3 regions of the Halomonas sp. HG01 genome follow, and region 2 is predicted to be linked to each of the others. Evidence: predicted binding sites of a transcription regulator. Region 2 holds the regulator's gene; each other region holds the start of a gene.
What was found. The regulator sigma-54, encoded in region 2, starts transcription at its own class of promoters, with help from an activator protein. The targets are predictions, from matches to a motif close to TGGCACNNNNNTTGCTNT.
Positions count from the first base shown of each region.

Region 1: the regulator sigma-54 is predicted to act here: its motif matches at 4,827-4,844, upstream of UN84_RS08850 (urease accessory protein UreD).
Region 3: the regulator sigma-54 is predicted to act here: its motif matches at 5,195-5,212, upstream of urtA (urea ABC transporter substrate-binding protein).

Region 1 covers NZ_CP022134.1:1,869,823-1,877,308, forward strand. Annotated here, with positions in the region: gene UN84_RS08825 (urease accessory protein UreF) at 96-779, opposite strand; gene ureE (urease accessory protein UreE) at 769-1,284, opposite strand; gene ureC (urease subunit alpha) at 1,295-3,034, opposite strand; gene UN84_RS08840 (urease subunit beta) at 3,031-3,354, opposite strand; gene ureA (urease subunit gamma) at 3,420-3,722, opposite strand; gene UN84_RS08850 (urease accessory protein UreD) at 3,883-4,788, opposite strand; gene urtE (urea ABC transporter ATP-binding subunit UrtE) at 5,052-5,750, opposite strand; gene urtD (urea ABC transporter ATP-binding protein UrtD) at 5,744-6,592, opposite strand; gene urtC (urea ABC transporter permease subunit UrtC) at 6,589-7,486, opposite strand, start outside.
Region 2 covers NZ_CP022134.1:1,150,247-1,157,732, reverse strand. Annotated here, with positions in the region: gene lptC (LPS export ABC transporter periplasmic protein LptC) at 1-38, shown strand, start outside; gene lptA (lipopolysaccharide transport periplasmic protein LptA) at 35-562, shown strand; gene lptB (LPS export ABC transporter ATP-binding protein) at 559-1,284, shown strand; gene UN84_RS05365 (RNA polymerase factor sigma-54) at 1,441-2,841, shown strand; gene hpf (ribosome hibernation-promoting factor, HPF/YfiA family) at 2,955-3,266, shown strand; gene UN84_RS05355 (PTS sugar transporter subunit IIA) at 3,270-3,755, shown strand; gene rapZ (RNase adapter RapZ) at 3,788-4,687, shown strand; gene UN84_RS05345 (HPr family phosphocarrier protein) at 4,692-4,961, shown strand; gene UN84_RS05340 (hypothetical protein) at 5,012-5,551, shown strand; gene pmbA (metalloprotease PmbA) at 5,634-6,974, opposite strand; gene yjgA (ribosome biogenesis factor YjgA) at 7,100-7,486, shown strand, end outside.
Region 3 covers NZ_CP022134.1:1,878,459-1,885,944, reverse strand. Annotated here, with positions in the region: gene UN84_RS08890 (tripartite tricarboxylate transporter permease) at 1-188, shown strand, start outside; gene UN84_RS08885 (bifunctional diguanylate cyclase/phosphodiesterase) at 570-3,140, shown strand; gene UN84_RS08880 (sensor domain-containing diguanylate cyclase) at 3,137-5,170, shown strand; gene urtA (urea ABC transporter substrate-binding protein) at 5,403-6,722, shown strand; gene urtB (urea ABC transporter permease subunit UrtB) at 6,787-7,486, shown strand, end outside.

The DNA.
Region 1 (7,486 bases), 720 kb from region 2:
ATTGTCTCTCCTTTTTACTTTCCTGAATCTTCTGTGTTCCTGAAGCGGTCCCGGTGCTGGCGACGCACTGGCCTCACCACACCAGCGGTCGCCTTCTAGCTTCGAAACAGCCGCGAGTACTGGGTCTCGTGCTGGGCGCTGGCCAGCGCCAGGCCGGGCAGCATCGGCCCGAGTGCGTCGTCGTCGCATTCGAGGGCCGCGTCCGTCGCCGCCACCAGCGACGGGCGCAGGCGCTCGATCAGCCGCTGGGCGGCGGTGTGGCCGAGCGGCAGCGCCTTGCAGGCCACGGCGAGCTGGTTCTCGAGCCAGGCCCAGGCGAAGCCGAGCAGCGCCTGGCGCGGCGTCACGCCCCGGGCCAGCGCCAGCCAGGCGAAGACGCCGACATAGCCCATGCCCTCTAGCCGGTAGGGCTCGTCCGGCGTCAGCCCGAGGCTCGTCACCAGCCGCGTCAAGGCGCTGCCGAGACGTGCCTCCTCGGCGGCGAGCTCGGCGGTCTCGCGGGTGGCGGCGAGCCAGCCGTTCCAGTGCTCGAGCGCCTCGACGTCGTCCTCGGCCCAGGCCGCCATGAAACGCGCCAGGGCCGGCAGCTCGCAGCGTGCCAAGCCGTCGTCGAGCACGCCTTCCAGCCACTCGCCGAGATCGTCCTCGCCGCACACCCAGTCGAGCTCGAAGGCGCTTTCCAGGCCCTGGGACCAGGCGAAGGCGCCGATCGGCAACGCCGGGCTGACCAGCTGCATCAGCCCCAGCAGCGCCAGGTCGTCGCTCGACTCAGTGGGCATGGTCATGACCGTGATGGTGGCCGTGGTGATGGTGATGCCCCCCCTCCCCGGCGCGTGCATAGGCGCCTGGCTCGGGATCGAAGGGCGCTTCGTGGTGCTCGAGCCGCGCGCCCAGGCGCTCGGCCAGCTCCTCCAGCACGTGATCCGGCGGGAAGCGGACCCAGCCCAGACCGGTAGACCCCGCATCGACATCGGCGCCGATGGCGAGCTGCACGTGGCGGTTACCCAGGTGATAGCTCAGCCGCGCCAGCGGCAGGCCCGACTCGAGGCGCGCGGTGACCACCGGTTCCACGGCGGCCTGGACGCGGATCGTCTGGCCGTCTTCGCCGGTCAGCCCGTCGCCGTGGCGCAGCACCGGCCCGCGGTCGAGGAAGATCCCGACCTCGCGTCCGCCGTCGGAGCTGGCCTTGAAGCGCCCGCGGGTGCGGGTCGCGTAGTCGAGGGTCAGGGTATCGACGGCGTCGCTCGCCTCGATCGGCCCCAGGCGTTCGGTCAATGTCAGCATCGTCACTTCCTTAGAACAGGTGATAGCGCTGGGCGAGGGGCAGCTCGGCCAGCGGCTCGCAGGTCAGGAGTTCACCGTCGCAGCGCACCTCGTAGGTCTGCGGGTCGACGCTGAGCTCCGGGCAGGCATCGTTGAGCTTCATGTCGCCCTTGCGCACCTCGCGCACGTTACGGCAGGCCACCAGCTCGCTGTCGAGCCCCAGCCGCTCCTTGATCCCCGCCTCCAGCGCCGCCTGGCTGACGAAGGTCACCCGGGTGGCGCTGGCGGCGCGGCCGAAGGCGCCGAACATCGGCCGGTAATGCACCGGCTGCGGCGTCGGAATCGAAGCGTTGGGATCGCCCATCGGCGCGGCGGCGATCATGCCGCCCTTGAGGATCAGCGCCGGCTTGACGCCGAAGAAGGCCGGGTCCCACAGCACCAGGTCGGCCAGCTTGCCGACCTCCACCGAGCCCACCTCGTGGCCGATGCCGTGGGTGATGGCCGGGTTGATGGTGGTCTTGGCGATATAGCGCTTGGCGCGGAAGTTGTCGGCGCCGAGCGCCTCGTCCTCGGGCAGCAGGCCGCGCTGGATCTTCATCTTGTGGGCGGTCTGCCAGGTGCGGCAGATCACCTCGCCGACCCGCCCCATGGCCTGGGAGTCCGAAGCGATCATCGAGATCACCCCCAGGTCGTGGAGGATGTCCTCGGCGGCGATGGTCTCGCGGCGAATGCGCGAGTCGGCGAAGGCCACGTCCTCGGGGATGTTCGGGTCGAGGTGGTGGCACACCATCAGCATGTCGAGATGCTCGTCGATGGTGTTAACGGTATAAGGCCGGGTCGGGTTGGTCGACGACGGCAGCACGTAGGGCTTGGCGCAGGCGGTCAGGATGTCCGGCGCGTGGCCGCCGCCGGCGCCCTCGGTGTGATAGGTGTGGATGGCGCGTTCCTTGAACGCCCCCAGAGTGTCCTCGACGAAGCCCGACTCGTTGAGGGTGTCGGTATGGATGGCGATCTGCACGTCGTAGCGCTCGGCCACCGACAGGCAGGTGTCGATGGAGGCCGGCGTGGTGCCCCAGTCCTCGTGCAGCTTGAGGCCCATGGCACCGGCCTCGAGCTGGGCCTCCAACGCCTCGGGCAGGCTGACGTTGCCCTTGCCGAGCAGGCCGATGTTCATCGGCAGGGTGTCGATCGCCTGCAGCATCTTGCCCAGGTGCCAGGCGCCGGGGGTGCAGGTGGTGGCGTTCGAGCCGGTGGCGGGGCCGGTGCCGCCGCCGAGCATGGTGGTCACGCCGCTGGCCAGCGCCTCCTCCACCTGCTGCGGGCAGATGAAGTGGATGTGGGCGTCGATGCTGCCGGCGGTGAGGATCTTGCCCTCGCCCGCGATCACCTCGGTGCCGGGGCCGACGACGATCTCCACGTCGGGCTGGGTGTCCGGGTTGCCGGCCTTGCCGATGGCCGCGATGCGCCCGCCCTGGAGGCCCACGTCGGCCTTGACGATGCCCCACCAGTCGAGGATCAGGGCGTTGGTGATCACGGTATCCATGACCGCGTCGTCGACGCGCTGGCTCTGGCCCATGCCGTCGCGGATGACCTTGCCGCCGCCGAACTTCACCTCGTCGCCGTAATGGGTCGCGTCGCGCTCGACCTCGATCCACAGCTCGGTGTCGCCCAGGCGCACTCGGTCGCCCACCGTGGGGCCGTACATGTCCGCATAGGCCTGGCGACTGATCTTGCTGGGGGTGGTGTTGGGCGCGTCCTTGGATGCACTCATGAAGTTTCTCCCTGATCGAGGCTGCCCATGACGTCGCCACGGAAGCCGTAGATGCGCCGATGGCCGACGAACGGAATCAGCGTCACCTCGCGGGACTGGCCGGGCTCGAAGCGGATCGCCGTGCCCGCGGCCACGTCGAGGCGCCGGCCGCGCGCCAGGTCCCGATCGAAGACCAGCGCCGGGTTGGCCTCGGCGAAGTGATAGTGGGAACCGATCTGCACCGGGCGGTCGCCGGTATTGGCCACCTCGAGGGTGATCCGTTCACGCCCCTCACAGAGTGCGATCTCGCCGTCCTGAAGCCGATATTCACCGGGAATCATCGATGCTCCCTCTTCGTTATTGGCGGTTATCCCATTGACGAAAAACTGATCGAGTACAGCCAGTTTTAGACGATGGGGTGATGGATGGTGACCAGCTTGGTCCCGTCGGGGAACGTGGCCTCCACCTGCACCTCGTCGACCATCTCGGCCACGCCCTCCATGACGTCGTCGCGTCCGAGGATCTCGCGGCCCGCGCCCATCAGCTCGGCGACGCTCTTGCCATCGCGGGCGCCTTCCATGATCTCGCAGCTGATCAGCGCCACGGCCTCTGGATAGTTCAGCTTCAGGCCACGGTCACGGCGCCGCTCGGCCAGCAGGCCGGCGGTGAACAGCAGCAGCTTGTCCTTGTCTCTCGGGGTCAGTTCCATCGAGATAGCTCCCAAAGCATGTCGTTTACCTTCAGTGTTCGGACTCTCGCCTGCCAGCTGGAAGAGCGGCGCTCCGCGCCTGGAAGCGTGAAGCCGGAAGAACCCCGATATCTGAAGGCCGGAGACTTCAAGCTTCCCGCTTCGAGCTTCCCGCTCCTCGTCAGGTCAGCCAGATGCGCGGCACGCTGGCCGGCCGCCCCGCCAGCCGCGGGCGCAGCACTTCCCAGGCCCGCTGGCAAAGCGCCCAGGCGACGTTGCGTTCATTGCCCAGGTAGCGCAGCAGCAGCACGCCCTGGCGCACCGTCACCGCCCATTCCCGACTCGCCGGCAGCGCCTCGCGCAGCTCGGCGATCACGTCCGCCTCGTCATCGAGCCCCACCGCCCACAGCGTCGCCTGTACCCTGGCGCCCCCCTGCCCCCAGGCGCCGCGGAAGCGACGATGGGTCGGATCCAGCACCTGGCGTTCGCACCATAGCGGGCGCCCCTCGCGGGTCAGGCGAAAACGCTGCTCGATGGCGCCGGAGACATAGGGCAGCCGGCTTGCCGGCCGGCCCAGGGCCAGCACCTCCCAGCCCAGGCAGCGCGCCCCGCCGGCCAGCTCGATGTCGGTGACCTGGCTGCCCTTCGAGCCGTCGAAGGCAATGGTCTCCTGGGGCAGCCACTCCAGCAGCGCGTCCTCGGCCACGGCGAGCCGGGTGTGCTGATGCCAGCGCACGCCCTGGCTGTCGGCACGGTAGAGCTTGTTGGCCGCCGGCGTGGTGAGCAGCGCCTGGGCCCCGAGCGCGAGCCGGGCCTCGATGGCGAGCTCGTCGCCGCTGACCAGTCCGCCGGGCGGATGCAGCAGATAGACGTGGCAGGCGCCTGGCCGACCCGCTTCGTCGGGGGCCTCCGGATAGAAGGGGCGCTGCACGCGCAACGGGCCCTGATGGCGGGCCTTGAGCATGCGGGTATGGCCATCGTCGCGGGCATCGAAGGCCAGCGACAGCGACGCCGCCCAGCGTCGCTCGCCGTCGAAGCGGTGGCCCGACTCGGCGGGCGACGGTAGGGCACGCGGAATGGCGGTCATCGACGGGTCCTGTCGGTCAGGTGGCTGATGGCAGACCTGCAGCAAGTGACGTACCAAACTGGTGAATTCACCAATAAATCATTTATAATCAATGCCTTATTTTGGATACAAAACGGCATACAGCCACTCTATGCACCATGGCGAGTCGTTTCAGGCCCTGATCGCGCACCGCTATCGAGCAAGAGAGTTTCGCTTGCACTGATATAAAGCAAGACGCCCGCCTCGGCCGGGCCGGGCGGGCGCAAGTCATCGGACGACAGGCGTCAGACCGTCAGGTGGGTCCTGATCAGTTCGTCGTCGAGCTCATCGATCGCCCCCTCGGCCACCGGCCGCCCGCGATCCATGATCGCGAAGCGGTCGGCATACCTGCGGGCGAAGGGCAGCTTCTGCTCGACCAGCAGCACGGTCAGGCCGTCCTCGCGGATCAGCCGGCGGATCACCTCGCCGATCTGGGCAACGATATTGGGCTGGATGCCCTCCCCCGGCTCGTCGAGGATCAGCAGCCTCGGCTCCAGCACCAGGGCACGGCCGATGGCCAGCTGCTGCTGCTGGCCGCCGGAGAGATCGCCGCCGCGCCGGTGGCGCATCTCGGCGAGCACGGGGAACAGCTCGTAGATGCGCTCGGGAATGCGCCTGGTGCCGTCGCCGCGGGCCGCCAGGCCGGTGCGCAGGTTCTCCTCCACGGTCAGCAGCGGGAAGATCTGGCGCCCCTGGGGCACGTAGCCGATGCCGAGCCGCGGGCGATCCTCCACGCGTTTCTTGGTCAACTCCACGTCGTCGGCGTAGCGCAGGCTGCCCGAGGCCACCGCGACCTCGCCCATCACCGCCTTCATCAGGGTGGTCTTGCCCACCCCGTTGCGGCCCATCACGCAGGTGCACTGCCCGGCCGGAATCTCGAGGTCGACGCCCCACAGGGTATGGCTCTCGCCGTAGTACTGATCGAGTGCGCGAATGCTCAGCATCGGGCATCCTCCGTGTTGTCCGACTCGGTGCCGAGATAGACCTCGACCACCTTGGGATCGCTCGACACCTGGTCCATGCTGCCCTCGGCCAGCACGCTGCCCTGATGCAGCACCGTCACGGTGCGTGCGATCGAGCGCACGAAGCCCATGTCGTGCTCGACCACCACCACCGACTGCTTGCCGGCCAGGCCGGTGAGCAGCTCGGCGGTGCGCTCCATTTCCTGTTCGGTCATCCCCGCCACCGGCTCGTCGACCAGCAGCAGCCGCGGCCGCTGCATCAGCAGCATGCCGATCTCCAGCCACTGCTTCTGACCATGGGAGAGGATCCCGGCCGGCCGGTCGCGGTGCGCGCTCAGGCCGATGGTGACCAGCACCTCGTCGATGCGGTCCCGCGCCTCGCCGGAAAGCCGGGCGGTCAGGGTGGGCCAGATGCGCTTGTCGGCGGCCATGGCGAGCTCGAGATTCTCGAACACCGTCAGGGCCTCGAAGACGGTCGGCTTCTGGAACTTGCGGCCGATGCCGAGGCTCGCGATCTGCGGCTCGTTCATGGTCAGCAGATCGTGGCGGCTGCCGAACCACACCGAGCCGTGATCGGGCCGGGTCTTGCCGGTGATGATGTCCATCATGGTGGTCTTGCCGGCGCCGTTGGGGCCGATGATGCAGCGCAGCTCGCCGTCGTCGATGGTCAGGTTCAGGTCATTGATGGCGCGGAAGCCGTCGAAGCTGACGCTGACGTCCTCCAGATACAGGATGGGGCCGTGGCGCACGTCCACCGGCGAGCGCACCGGCGCCATGAAATCGAAGACGCGATCACGGCTGGCCATCTCCTTGAGCAGGTTCATGAGCTCGCTCCTTGCGTGGGTGTCTCGGAGGCGACGTCGTCACGGCGGCGGCGCAGCGACGCCAGCAGGCCGGCCATGCCCTTCGGCAGCAGCACCGTGACCACCACGAAGAGCCCGCCGAGAGCGAACAGCCAGGCCTCCGGCATCACCCCGGTGAACACCGTCTTGGCGTAGTTGACCAGAAGCGCCCCGATCACCGCGCCGTAGAGGGTACCGCGGCCGCCGAGCGCCACCCACAGCACCACCTCGATGGAGAAGATGGGCGAGAACTCGCCGGGGTTGATGATGCCGACCTGGGGCACGTAGAGGGCGCCGGCCACGCCGGCGAGCATCGCCGAGACCACGAACACGAACAGCTGCACGCGCTCGACGCGATAGCCGAGAAAGCGCGTGCGCGCCTCGGCGTCGCGGCAGGCCACGCTGACGCGGCCCAGCTTGCTGGCGACGATGGCCCGGCACAGCACATAGCCCAGCGCCAGCGCCAGCCCAGAGGCCAGGAACAGCCCCAGTCGCGTGGCGTCGCTGCGCAGGTCGAAGCCGAGCAGCTCCTTGAAGTCGGTCAGGCCGTTGTTGCCGCCGAAGCCCATCTCGTTGCGGAAAAAGGCCAGCATCAGGGCGAAGGTCAGGGCCTGGGTGATGATCGACAGATAGACCCCGGTGACCCGGGAGCGGAACGCCAGGAAGCCGAACACCAGTGCCAGCAGCCCCGGCGCCAGCAGCACCATCAAAAAGGCGAACCCCGCCATGTCGAAGCCTTGCCAGTACCAGGGCAGGCTGTCCCAGTCGAGAAACACCATGAAATCCGGCAACACCGGGTCGCCATAGACGCCCCGGTCGCCGATCTGGCGCATCAGGTACATGCCCATGGCGTACCCGCCCAGGGCGAAGAAGGCG
Region 2 (7,486 bases):
ACCACCCGCCGGACCCCCAGGAGGACCCCGAGTCATGACGCGATCCCTCGCTTCACTGCTCAGCGCAGCGCTGCTCGCCACCGCGCTGGCCGCCCCCGCCGCCCTGGCGCTGGAAGGCGACGCCAGCGCGCCCATCCAGGTCGAGGCCGACCGCCTGGACCTCGACGACCGCGCCGGCACCGCCGTCTATCAGGGCGACGTGCAGATCCAGCAGGGCAGCATGCAGCTGACCGGCGACCGCGTGGAGATCCAGCGCAACGAGGCCGGCCAGCTGACCACCGCCACCGCCACCGGCCAGCGCGCCTACCTGGAGCAGAAGCCCGCCCCCGATCAACCCCTGGTCCGCGCCTGGGGCCGCACCGTGGTCTACCACGTGGCCGAGCGGCGCATCGAGCTCGTCGACCAGGCCGAGCTGCACCAGGGCGGCGACACCTTCGACGGCGGCTACCTCGAATACTTCCTCGACCGCCGGGTGGTGCAGGCCCGCTCCGACGCCGAGGGCATCGGCGAGCGCCAGCGCGTGCGCATGACCCTGGAGCCGGAACAGCAGGACGGCCCATGAAGACCCTGAGTGCCCAGAACCTCGCCAAGAGCTACAAGCGCCGTCGCGTCGTTCACGACATCAGCCTGGAGATCCAGCAGGGCCGCATCGTCGGCCTGCTGGGCCCCAACGGCGCCGGCAAGACCACCTCCTTCTACATGATCGTCGGCCTGGTCCGGGCCGACGCCGGCCGCGTCGTCATCGACGACCGCGACCTCTCCGGCGCCGCCATGCACCAACGCGCCCAGGCCGGCATCGGCTACCTGCCCCAGGAAGCCTCGATCTTCCGCAAGCTGTCGGTGGCCGACAACATCATGGCCATTCTCGAGACCCGCCGTGACCTCGACCGTGCCGGCCGCAAGGCGCGCCTGGAGGCACTGCTGGAGGAGTTCCACATCACCCACATCCGCGACAACCTGGGCATGAGCCTGTCCGGCGGCGAGCGCCGGCGGGTCGAGATCGCCCGGGCGCTGGCCACCGAACCCGATTTCATCCTGCTCGACGAGCCCTTCGCCGGCGTCGACCCGATCTCGGTAGGCGACATCAAGGGCATCATCCGCCAGCTCAAGGCCCGCGAGATCGGCGTGCTGATCACCGACCACAACGTGCGCGAGACGCTGGACATCTGCGACGGCGCCTACATCGTCGGCGACGGCCAGATCATCGCCGAAGGCGACGCCGAGGCCATCCTCGCCAACCAGCGGGTACGCGACGTCTACCTGGGCCAGGACTTCCGACTCTGAGCCTATTGGCTTCGCAAGTCACTGATATATTGTCGCCATGCACAGACAGGCATGGCAATTGCCATTGGCATGCTAATTGCTGAGCAAAGGCTTGCACGGCGGGCACACCCACACTAGGGTGGAAGGCCTCTTTGCCGCAGGACCGGAACGCTTGCCATGGCCATGAAGGCATCCCTCCAACTGCGTGTCGGCACCCAGCTGACCATGACGCCCCAGCTGCAGCAGGCCATCGGCCTGCTGCAGCTCTCGACCCTTGATCTGCGCCAGGAGATCCAACAGGCCCTGGAAGCCAATCCCATGCTGGAGCTGGAGGACGACTTCGGCGAGCAGGCCGCCGGGGAGACGCCGGACGACGACTGGTCCGACGAGATTCCGGAAGAACTCAGCGTCGACAGCGACTGGTCGGACACCTTCCAGGACGCCGGCGGCAGCGGCGAGGCTCCCGACTTCGAGCGCCAGGCCGCCGGCCAGAGCCTGCAGAGCCACCTCGTCTGGCAGCTGGCCATGAGCGAGCTCGACGAACGCGAGACCCGCATCGCCGAGAGCCTGATCGATGCCGTGACGCCGGACGGCTATCTGGATCAACCGCTCGACGAGCTGCGCGACGGCCTGCGCGCCCAGGGCCTCGACGGGCTCGCTACCCGCGAGGTCGAAGCGGTGCTGCTGCGCCTGCAGCAGTTCGAGCCCACCGGCGTGTTCGCCCGCGATCTGCGCGAGTGCCTGCTGCTGCAGCTGGCCACCCTGACCGACGACACCCCGCTGCTGCCCCAGGCGCGCCGCCTGGTACGCCAGTTCCTCGAGGCCCTGGCCGGCAACGACCGGCGGCTGCTCAAGCGGCGTCTGGGGCTCGACGACGAGACCCTCGACGAGGTCATCGGCCTGATCCGCGGCCTCGACCCGCGCCCGGGCAGCGAATTCGCCAGCGGCGACAGCGACTACGTGATTCCCGACCTGATCGCCCGCTACACGCCCCAGGGCTGGCGCGTCGAGCTCAACCCCGAGGCGATGCCGCGGCTGCGCATCCAGCCCGACTACGCGGCGCTGATCAAGCGCGCCGACAAGAGCGACGACAACCAGTTCCTCAAGGACCACCTGCAGGAGGCGCGCTGGCTGATCAAGAGCCTGGCCAGCCGCAACGACACCCTGCTGCGCGTCGGCCACGAGGTGATGACCCGCCAGATCGAGTTCCTCGAGCACGGCGAAGAGGCCATGAAGCCGCTGATCCTGGCCGACATCGCCCAGACGGTGGAGATGCACGAGTCGACCATCTCTCGGGTCACGACCCAGAAGTTCATCCACACCCCCCGCGGCGTCTTCGAGCTCAAGTACTTCTTCTCGAGCCAGGTCGGCGACGGCGAGGATGCCCACTCCAGCACCGCGATCCGCGCCCGCATCCGCAAGCTGATCGAGGGCGAACCGCCGCGCAAGCCGCTGTCCGACAGCAAGCTGGTCACCCTACTCGCCGAGGAGGGCATCGAGGTGGCCCGACGCACCGTCGCCAAGTATCGCGAAGCGATGCACATCCCCTCCTCCAGCCAGCGCAAGCGCCTCGGCTGAGGCCCTCCCGACGGGGGGGTTCCAGAGTATGAAAACGCGTCTGGCACGGGGGGTTTGCAAGGCACCAAAAAGGGTTACAATCGAGTCACCACCCAAGGAGCAAGGAGCGTGTCATGCAAGTCAACCTCACCGGCCATCACGTGGAATTGACCGAGCCCCTGCGTGACTACGTGCAGGAGAAACTCTCCCGCCTGGAACGCCATTACGACAACATCACCACCGTTCAGGTGACGCTCTCCGTCGAGAAGGAACGCCAACAGGCCGCCTGCACGCTGCACGCCGCCGGTGCCGATCTGCACGCCGAAGCGATGGACGCCGACATGTACGCCGCCATCGACGCCCTTGCCGACAAGCTGGACCGCCAGCTCGTCAAGCACAAGGAAAAGACTCAGGCCCGCGCCCAGGGCGCCGCAAGCGTCCGCTGAGTCATGTCACTCGAAGCCATCCTGCCCCCCGAGCGCACCCTCTTCGGTGTGCCCGGGGGGAGCAAGAAACGGGTGCTGGAGTTCTTCAGCACCTTCATCGCCCAGAACATTCCCAGCCTCGACAGCCAGGAGGTCTTCAGCCGGCTGATCGGGCGGGAGCGCCTGGGCAGCACCGGCATCGGGCACGGGGTCGCCATCCCCCATTCCCGCAACCCTCACTGCAAGGCCCCTATCGCCGGCTTTCTCAAGCTCGACGAACCGGTCGACTTCGACGCCATCGACGGTGAACCCGTCGACCTGGTGTTCGTGCCGCTGGTCCCCGAGGAAGCCGACGACGCGCATCTCGCCCTGCTCGGCCAGGTCGCCGGCGTGATGAACGACGCCGCGACCCGCAGCGCCCTGCGTCGGGCCGGCAGCCAGCGCGAGCTGCACGACAGCCTCCTCGACGCCATCCGACGACAGGCACCGGCCGCCAGCGGACGCAGCTGAGGGCCGCCCCCGACCAGGAGACCCGATCCGTCATGCAGCTCGTCATCATCAGCGGACGCTCCGGCTCCGGCAAGTCGATCGCCCTGCAGGCCCTCGAGGACCTCGGCTACTACGCCATCGACAACCTCCCGGCGATGCTCCTCGGACCGCTGGTCGACGAGCTGCGCAGCGGCCAGTCCCTGCGCAGCGCCGTCGCGGTCAGCATCGACGCCCGCAACCTGCCCCATGCCCTGGAACGCTTCCCGACGCTGCTCGAGGACGTGCGTGCCCGCGACATCCAGTGCCAGGTGATCTACCTGACCACCGATGCACGCATCCTGCTGGAGCGCTACTCCGCGACCCGGCGCCGACACCCCCTGACCCGCGATACCGAAATGACCCTGGCCGAGGCGATCGATCGCGAGGAAGACGCCCTGTCGGAGATCCGCGACCTCGCCGATCTGCTGATCGATACCTCGCGGCTCTCGGTGCATGACCTGCGTGGCCGCATCACCGACCAGGTCGCCGGGCATCGCCGCGAAGGGCTGACGCTGACCCTCGAGTCGTTCGGCTTCAAGCGCGGCGTGCCCCTGGACGCCGATATCGTGTTCGACGCCCGCTGCCTGCCCAACCCCTACTGGGACCCGCGGCTGCGTGATGCCACCGGCCGCGACGACAGCGTGATCGCCTTCCTCGAGGGCTACCCGGTGGTCGACGAGATGGCCGACGACATCCTGGCCTGGATCGAACGCTGGCTGCCCCGCTACCGCGCCAGCCAGCGCAGCTACCTGACCGTGGCGATCGGCTGCACCGGCGGCCAGCACCGCTCCACCTACCTGGCCGAGCGACTGTCCCGGCGTCTTGCCGAGACCCACGCCGGCGTGCGCCTGCGCCATCGCGAGCTCGGCCTGCAACTCACGCTTCCCGACCCGAACGACGCCAAGGACCGCTAGTCACGTGCCCAGCCGCAAGCTCACCCTGACCAACAAGCGCGGCCTGCACGCCCGGGCCGCCACCCGCCTGGTGCAGTGCTGCCAACCCTACGCCTCCCGCGTCACCGTCTGCCATGGCGACCAGCAGGCCGATGCCACCAACATCATGGCGCTGCTGATGCTGGCCGCGCCCTGCGGCACCGAACTGACCCTCGAGGCCGACGGCGACGACGGCGAGGCGGTGCTGGATGCGCTGGAAGCCCTCTTCGCGGCCCGCTTCGACGAAGAAGCCTGACCAGAGGCCGTCTCGACGGCGCCATCACTCCCCCTCTACCGAGCAGGACCATGCAGCTGATCCAGACCGGCAAGTACTCCAGAGTCCACTTCGATCCCGAGCGCGACCACTTCATCAAGACCTTCCAGCCAAAGACCGTCGACCGGCTGCGCTACCTGGCGCGCATCCGGCCCTACCCCGGGCGCAACTTCGCCCTCATTGCTTCGCGGCTCGAAACCCTCGGCATCGCCACGCCGACCATCGTCGAGGCGCGCCCCTATCGGCTGGTCACGGAGAACATCCATGGCGTACCGCTCAAGCAGCTGATCCTCGACTCCCCCGACCTGCAGGAACAGTATCTGGACGCGCTGGTCGCCTTCGACCGCGACGGCATTCACTGCCGCGGCCTGCACACCGACAACTTCCTGGTTCGCGACGGTCGCCTGTTCGCCATCGACCTCGATGCCTACAAGGCACCGCGCTGGCGGCGCTATCCGCGCCGCGAGTACCTGGACTGCCTGAGCCGCTCGCTCAAGGGCAACGAGGCCTTCCTGTTCACTCGCCTGCTCGAACGGCTGGGCGTGGACGAACACTACCGCCCGAAACGCTGAGCACCGGCACCCGGACCACGACAACATCGTACAAAAAAGCCCGCGAGCGTCTCGCGGGCTTTTTGTCGTTACCGTGTCCGGCTCAGCTGCCGGCCACGGTCATCTCGTCGATCAGCCAGCTGCCGGTATGGATGCTTCCGCGGGTGTCGATGTCGTCGCCGACGCCGACCAGTCCCCGGAACATCGTCGCCAGGTTGCCGGCGATGGTGAATTCCTCCACCGGGTGCTGGATGCGGCCGTTCTCGACCCAGAAGCCCGCGGCGCCGCGGGAGTAGTCGCCGGTAACGCCGTTGACGCCCTGACCCATCAGCTCGGTGACCAGCACCCCGCGATCCATGCGCGCGAGCAGCGCCTCCTGGGACTCGAGCGGCGCGCTGAGGCGCAGGTTGCGGGCGCCGCCGGCGTTGCCGGTGGTCTCCATCCCCAGTCGCCGCGCGCTGTAGGCGGACAGCATGTAGCTGGCCAGCCGTCCCTGATCGATGAAGACGTTGTCGCGGGTCGCCACGCCGTCACCGTCGAAGGCGCTGCTGGCCATGCCGCGCACCAGGCGCGGCTTCTCCTGCAGCGAGAACCATTCGGGGAAGAGCGCATCGCCGAGGCGGTCGCACAGGAAGGAGGATTGGCGATAGAGGGCGCCGCCTGCGATGGCACTCAAGAAGCTGCCGACCAGCCCCGACGCCAGGCTCGGATCGAACAGCACCGGCATCCGCCCGGTGGCCGGGCGCTGGCCGCCGAGCCGGCGCAGGGTGCGCCGCGCGGCGCTCTCGCCCACGGCCTCGGGCGCCAGTAGCTCGCGAGGGTCGCGGGCGCTGGTGTAGTCGTAGTCGCGCTGCATGCCGTGCTCGTCCTCGGCGATCAGCATGCAGGACAGCGAGTGGCGGCTGCCGCGCTGACTGCCCAGGAAGCCGTGGCTGTTGGCGTAGACGCGCACGCCCTCACCGCTGGACAGCCCCGCGCCGTCGGAGCTCCTGATGCCCGCCTGGCCGCGGCCGGCGTTCTCGCAGGCCAGCGCCAGCTCGACCGCCTCCTCGGTGGACAACGCCCAGGGGTGATGAACGTCGAGGTCCGGCAGCTCCTGGGCCATCAGATCGGCCGGGGCGAGCCCCGAGGCCGGGTCCTCGCCGGTGTAGCGGGCGATGGCCATGGCCTTCTCGACCACGTCCTGAATCGACGCCTCGGAGGCGTCGGTGGACGAGGCACTGCCCTTGCGTTGGCCGACGTAGACAGTCACCGCGATGCCCTGATCGCGGGACAGCTCGACGGTCTCGACCTCGCCCTCGCGCACGTTGACGCCCACGCCCTGGTCGACGCTGGCGCCCACCTCGCAGGCATCGGCGCCGAGCCGGCGGGCCAGCGCCAGGGCCGCCTCGGCACGGGTTTCCAGCAGCGACTGCTGGGCGACGGCATCGAAAGCCTGTGTCATCGTCTTGACTCCTCACTCGACCGGCCAGGCGGCCGATACACAACATGGTCGTTTGGCCAGCCCGACGCGGCGGGCTGGTATACTGGGCCAATGCCTAACGCCCCTCTCATGAATCAGGACGCCGCATGACCCAGGATGATTTCTCTTCGGCCGACGAACGGCCCAGCAAGTCGCAGCTCAAGCGCGAGATGCATGCCCTCCAGGAGCTCGGCGAACGGCTGATCGCCATGCGCGAGGCCGAACGCGACCGCTTCCCGCTCTCCGACGACCTGCTGGCGGCCATCGAGGAGACCGGCCGCATCCGCGCCCGTGAGGCCCGCCGCCGGCACATGCAGTACGTCGGCAAGCTGATGCGCCGCGAGAACCTCGACGGCATCCAGGCGGTGTTCGACGAGATGGACCGCGAGCAGCTGCGCCGCGACCACGCCTTCCACCGCCTGGAGCAGTGGCGCGACCGCCTCATCGAGGACGACGACGCCCTCGAGGCCTTCATCGCCGACTACCCCGACGTC
Region 3 (7,486 bases), 730 kb from region 2:
TGGAGAAGAACCTGCGTCACGCCATGGACATCGCCGACGGCGACTGGACCATCCTGTGGGACAGCGGCCTGGCCATCGGCCTGTGGGTGTTCGCCGGCCTCGGCCTGATCCTGCCCTACATCGTCGGCCCGCTGCTGCGCCGTCGCATGAAAGCGGCCACCGGCACCGGAGGCCCGGAGGGCGACTGATGGCGTTAGCCTGAACGCGTCCGCCACCTGACGGGGGCGTCGGCAGCCGGCCGGCGCCCCCGTTGCGTATCGGGCGGGAAGGCACGGCGGTGCGAATGGCCAGGGCCGATGCCGGCTGCGACCCGTGTCCACACCCGTCGCGACACGCCGATCAAGACCGTCGATCCCTTGCCGATAGAAGGGTCACGGGGTCGGACGCGCCATGTCGGCAGCAGGCAGATGCTATATGCTCTGTCGAGCAGGATGCCTTTGCGGCTGACGTGCCCGGAGAGGGCATCGTCAGTCCCGTCGATGTCGACGATGTCCGGCAGGGGCCAGGCGTGATCCTTCTTGCTTACAGTGCCGCCAGGCCGAGCCAGCAACGTACCAGGGACCGTGCCGATGAAACGAGAGCTTCCGTGGCTGGAGGCGCAGCAGGACATCCACGAGCGGATCGCTCGGCAGCAGCCGCTGCACGACACTCTGTCGGCCATCGCCCGTTGGGTGGAGCTGGTGCTGCCCGGCGCCACTGCGGCCTTCATGCGTCACGAGCCGTCGTCGGACACCCTCGGCCTCGAGGTCGGCGAGGGGCTGTCCGACGCGTACGCGCGTCGCTGCTGGTCGGTGCCGTTGAATGCCGAGGCGGCGTCTTTCGCTGCTGCGGCCCGTGAGGGGCGCTTCATCGTCTCGGATGACATCGCCCTCGACCCGCGCTGGGTGCGTCTGCGCGCGGCGGCCCTGGACGAGGGCGTGCGGGCCTGCTGGTCGATGCCGGTGGTCAGCCCCGACGATACGCTGCTGGGGGTGCTCGACGCCTATTTCCCCACGCCCAGGGAGCCCACCCAGGTCGCCGAGCGGCGCCTGCGCCAGGCGGCCGCGCTGATCTCGCTGGCCCTGATACGTGACCGCGATGGTCGGGAACACAAGGCGCTGTCCCGCTGGCATCACGCGCTGTTCGACAACCATCCGCACGGGGCTTACGCCTTCGATCTGGAGGGACGTTTCCAGCGCGTCAATCCCGCCGTCGAGCGCATCACCGGCCACTCGCCGGAGGCGATGCTGGGGATGCATTTCTGTCGTTTCGTCGAGCCTGCCTGGCGGGCCTCGGCCCAGGCCAACTTCGACCGGGCCCGGGCCGGCGAGACGCTGACCTACGAGATTCGCATCGTCCACGCGTCGGGGCGTTCCTGCCGACTGGAGGTAAGCAAGTTCCCGGTGATCATCGATGGCGAGATCGTCAGCGTCTATGGCGTCTGCCGTGACGTCACCCAAGAGCGGCGACAGACCGACGAGCTGCGCCTGCTCAAGCGCGGCATCGATGCCAGCCCGGCCGGTATGCTGATGATCGAGGCACGCTTCGATACGCCCATCGTGTTCAGCAATCCGGCCTTCGAGGCCATGACCGGCTATGCGCAGAATGAGGTGATGGGCCGCAGCTGGGAGCTGCTTCAGGGGCCCGAGACCGAAACGGAGGCCGTCGAGGCCATGCACATGGCGATACGCCAGCGTCGCGGTATCGAGGTCACGCTGCGTCACTACCGCAAGGACGGCTCGACGTTCTGGAACCACCTGATCATCAGCCCGGTCTTCGATGCCGGCGGCGACTGCACGCATTTCATCGGCAGCCTGCGGGATGTCACCCTGGAAAAGGAGCAGGAGGCGCTGATCGCCTATCAGGCCACCCATGACCTGACGACCGGCCTGCCCAACCACGGCGACTTCGTCGATCGCCTGGGTGAGGCCCTGAGTCAACCCGCGTTTCTGGCGGTGATGATCCTCAACATGGACGGCTTCAAGAGCATCAACGAGGGGCTGGGGCGCCCCTTGGGCAACCAGGTGCTGATGCGCGTGGCCCAGCGCCTCAGGCGGCTGGTGGGCGAAGGGCAGGTCGTGGCCCGCCTGATGGGCGACGAGTTCGGGGTGATGTTGACCGGGCTCGACGGTGGAGACTCGGTCGCCGAGCTGGCCGAGCGCACCCTCGAGACGTTGGCGCTGCCCATCGAAGCCGACGGGCAGCGTCTTCATGTCAGTGCCAGCATCGGTATCGCCGACAACGAGGGCGGCGCCTCGCAGCCCCATGAGCTGCTGCAGCACGCGGATTCGGCGCTGGAGCGGGCCAAGCGCCAGGGTCGCAATACCTGGCAGTGGTATCGCGGCCGCGAGGTGGCGGGCTCCCGGGACAGCGTGCTGCTGCGCCATGACCTGCACGCCGCCCTGCAGGACGAGCAGTTCGAACTGCACTATCAGCCGCTGGTAGAGGCCCCCAGCGGGCGCATCTGCGGGGTCGAGGCCCTGGTGCGTTGGCGTCATCCCGAGCGCGGCATGGTCTCGCCAGGCGACTTCATCCCGTTGGCCGAGCAGACCGGCCAGATCATCCCGCTGGGCCGCTGGGTGCTGCGCCGTGCCTGCCGCGAACTGGCGGGGTTCAATGCCGGTCGCGAACGCCCGCTGTCGCTGGCCGTGAACATCTCGTCGCTACAGTTCCACCGCGACGGCTTCTTCGATGAGGTCTGCCGAGTGCTGGACGAGACCGGGTTGCCTCCCGGGCAGCTGGAGCTGGAGGTCACCGAGAGCGTCTTCCTTGACGGTGCCTCTCAGGTGGTCGATGTGATGAATCGTCTCAAGGCCATCGGCGTACGGGTGGCCATCGACGACTTCGGTACCGGTTTCTCCAGCCTCAGCTACCTCTGTGACCTGCCGACGCACAAGGTGAAGCTCGATCGCAGCTTCATCGCCAGGACGCCCACCGAACGCCGCAGTGCGGCCATCGTGCAGGGCGTGATCACCATGGCGCACCACATGGACATGGTGGTGGTCGCCGAGGGCATCGAGACTGCAGTACAGTGGCAGGACATGCTGCGCCGCCGCTGCGATCTGCTCCAGGGCTTTTACTTCGCCCGCCCGATGCCGCTCACCGCGTTAGGAAATCTGCCCGATCATCTGGCCGTCGACTCGCCGATTCCTTTGACATGATGCTACCGACCTCGCTCGGGGCGCGCCTGGTCATCGCCACGGTCGTGCCCCTTCTGCTCGTCACGGCGGCGCTGGCGCCGATCTTCGTCGCCCAGCTCCAGACGCGTCTCGACGGCGCTCGGGATGCCGCGGCCACGCGGCTCGACGCCGAGTACGAGACCCTGCTTCACGACATGAACGAGAGTTTCAACCAGGTGCTGGCCGTAGCCGAGCTGCCGTTGCTGCGACGCCACCTGCGCGATGTCCATGACGGCGTGGCGATCTATCGCCAGATCTCCACCCAGACGAACCTGGCACAGCTGTCGGCGCTGCTCGATACCCTGACGACCCATTTCGGTCGCTACAGTCGCCTCGTCCTGATCGGTGTCGAGGGCGAGGAGCTGATGTCGGCCGGCACTCGCCCGTTGCCCCATCCGACCGGCGTCGACCACGCCCATGCCGACTACTTTCGCGAGGCCATGCGACAGCCGGCGCGGAATCTCTACGTATCGCCACCGCGGGTCGGGCTCAGCCGTGCTGGCGCCGAGGCGGGCACCACGGCGGTGATCGACATCGCCACGCCGGTGTTCGGCGCCGACGGCCACCGTCTCGGCGTGCTGCTGTTCACCCTGGACTGGCACTATCTCACGGCACGGCTGCCTCATGTCGTCGGCGAAGAAGCGGGAGTGCGGGCGGTCATGGCCGATGCCCGCGGCCGCTGGCTGCTGCCCGACGTGGAAGACGGCATCCAGTTCGGAGGACTGCTGGAGGAGCGCTATCCCGCCTTCTGGCAGGACCTCGAGACGCGCAGCCAGGGCGAGATGCCGCTCGACGAGGATCTGCTGCGCTTCCGCACCCATGATATCCGCACCCACCACTATCGCAGCCAGGCGGGCATGATCATGACCTCGCCGGACACCCAGCCCTGGAGACTCGGCATCCTGGTGCCCCGGCCGACGCTTTCGGCGCTGCTGCTGGGCAATCCGTGGCAGCTGCTGGTGATCGTGCTGACCTATCTGCTGGCGGTGGCCGTGGGCGTGCTGTGGGTGCTCAGCCTGCAGCGTCAGCATCAACTGCGTCGCCAGGCCATGGCCTTTTCCCGCGAAGCGCAGCGCCTGGCCGGGGAGGCCCGTCAGTACGCCGACGAGGTGCAGGATCTCTACGAGCACGCGCCCTGCGGCTATCACTCCCTGGACGCCGATGGCCGCATCGTCAGGATCAACCGCACCGAGCTCGGCTGGTTGGGGCTGCGGGCCGACGAGGTCATCGGTCGTCGTCTGTATCGCGATTTCGTCAGCCCGGAGACCCGGAGCGCCTTCCAGGCGGCCTTTCGCCGCGTGCTGGGCGAAGAGGGCGAAGGCAGCGCCGAGTGCGAGCTGTTGCGTGCCGACGGCACGACGCTGCCGGTAGCGATCCAGGCGACTGCCCAGGTCACCGCGGAGGGCTTCCAGTACACCCGGGCCACGGTCTTCGATCTTCGCGAGCGCAAGGACCTGGAGGCTCGCCTGGAGCAGCAGGCCATGACCGATCCCCTGACCGGCCTGGGCAATCGCCGCTATCTGATGGAGCAGGCCGCCCTGGAGATGGCAAGGGCGCGCCGCCGCGGCATGCCGCTGAGCCTGGTGGCCATCGACCTGGATCATTTCAAGCGCATCAACGACGTTCACGGTCACGACGTGGGCGATCGGGTGCTCCAGGCCTTCGCCGAGACAGTGCGCGAGCAGCTGCGAGAGGGCGACGTGCTGTGCCGCATGGGCGGCGAGGAGTTCGTCGCGCTGCTCTGCGATACCGATGCCGATCAGGCCATGGCCGTGGCCGAGCGGCTGAGGCAGGCGGTGGCGGCGACGCCGGTGGGGACCTCGACGAGGATCGACGACGCCTCGTCCGGGGCATCGTGGCTGTCCTATTCTGCCTCGCTGGGCGTGGCGCGGATCGATCCGGCCGAGGACTCGCTGACGCCGGCCATCAAGCGCGCCGACCAGGCGCTCTATGCGGCCAAGCAGGCGGGGCGCGATCGCGTGCATGCCCGGTTCGAGCCGGCCGGGGACTGATGCGGCACCAAAGTGGCGCGTAAGCGGCGCACCCCTTGCACCAGAAGGGCACTTTCGGCGGAGTTGGGCGCTCAAGGGGATTCTTTAAGTTATTGAAAAATAATGTTTATCCCGGTTGATCCAGAATGTGGCGTAGCTCTTGCAGAGTGGGGGTAGGGCATGGTGCACCGTGGTGTGTCAGCGCCCTCCATAACAACGCCAATGCAACGTCTGGATCGACAAGGAGATCACCATGAGTTCCCATTCGCCCACCGTGCCCAAGCGCCTGTTCGTCGCCAGCCTGCTGAGCCTGGCCGTCTCGGCACCGGCCCTGGCGCAGGAAGATCCCATCAAGGTCGGCATCCTGCACTCGCTCTCCGGCACCATGGCCATCAGCGAGTCGACCCTCAAGGACACCATGCTGATGCTAATCGAGCAGCAGAACGAGCAGGGCGGCCTGCTCGGCCGCGAGCTCGAGCCGGTGGTGGTCGACCCGGCCTCCGACTGGCCGCTGTTCGCCGAGAAGGCGCGCCAGCTGCTGGCCCAGGACGAGGTCGACGTGATCTTCGGCAACTGGACATCGGTGTCGCGGAAGTCGGTGCTGCCGGTGGTCGAGGAGCTCGACGGCCTGCTGTTCTACCCGGTCCAGTACGAGGGTGAAGAGTCCTCCGAGAACGTCTTCTACACCGGGGCCGCGCCCAACCAGCAGGCGATCCCGGCGGTCGATTACCTGATGAACGACGTCGGCGTGGAGCGCTGGGTGCTGGCCGGCACCGACTATGTCTATCCGCGCACCACCAACAAGATTCTCGAGGCCTATCTCAAGGATCATGGCGTCGCCGACGACGACATCATGGTCAACTACACCCCCTTCGGGCATTCCGACTGGCAGAACATCGTCTCCGACATCAAGGACTTCGGCAGCCAGGGCAAGAAGACCGCGGTGGTCTCGACCATCAACGGCGACGCCAACGTGCCGTTCTACCGTGAGCTCGGCAACCAGGGCATCGATGCCGCGGACATCCCGGTGGTGGCCTTCTCGGTGGGCGAGCAGGAGCTCTCCGGCATCGACACCGCGCCGCTGGTCGGCCACCTGGCGGCCTGGAACTACTTCATGAGCGTCGATACCGACACCAACTACGACTTCATCGACAGCTGGATCGACTACAACGGCGACGAGATGGCGGTCACCAACGACCCCATGGAGGCCCACTACATCGGCTTCAACATGTGGAGCGAGGCCGTGCGCAAGGCCGGCACCACCGAGGTCGACGCGGTCAAGGACGCCATCATCGGCGTGTCCGTGCCCAACCTGACCGGTGGCTATGCCACCATGATGCCCAATCACCACATCACCAAGCCGGTGCTGATCGGCGAGATCCAGGACAACGGCCAGTTCTCCATCGTCTGGGAGACGCCCTCCACCGTGGCCGGCGATGCCTGGTCCGACTACCTGCCGGGCTCGCGGGACCTGATCAGCGACTGGCGCGCGCCGATGCGCTGCGGCAACTACAACGTCGTCGAGGGACGCTGCGGCGGCGGTGCCGACACCGAGGTGGCTTCGGCCGAATAAGCAGCCGCTCCCCGGGCCGCGTCGCGGCCCGGGCCTTCCTTTCTCCCACTGACAGGACATGGTCATGAGGACGATTCGCTCCCTCGTGCAGGGGCTGCTGTGCCTGATCGTCGTCTCGCTCGCCGCGCCGACCGGCCTGGCCGCGGCCGACGACGGCCGGGCACTGCTCGAGGCCCTCGACACCGATTCCTACGCCGCCAAGGGCGAGGCCGTGACGGCCATCGCCGACAGCGGCCATCCGCAGAGCCGCGCCTGGCTCGAGGCGCTGCTCGACGGCAAGCTGCAGCGCCAGCAAGACGCCGGCCGCTTCGTGGTGGTGCTCGCCAATCGCGGCCGCCACTGGCCGGTGCGCGATGCGATCACCGACGAGGAACTCGGCGAGATGTCGCGTCGCGATCTGGATCGCATCGGCATCAACAATGCGCTGCGCGGCCAGCTGCAGAACACCCTGGCGCTGCTCGACCTGCGGGCTCCGGCGGTCTCGGCGCGCCGCGAGGCGGCCCGGAACCTGCTGGGCCGGGTCGAGCCCGCGATGGTCGAGCCGCTTAACGCCCTGATGGAGGGCGAATTCGACGACGAGGTGCGCCGGCTGCTGACCCAGGCCATCGCCATCCAGCGCCTGGAGCAGGGCGACGTCGAGGCGGTGGAGGCGCTGTCCGGCAGTCTCAATGCCTCCGTGCGCTCGGCGCTCAGCGCCGCCGCTCGCAGCGATGACACGGCGCTGTCCGAGGCCGCCACCGAGGCCCTGGCCGGCATCGAGCAGA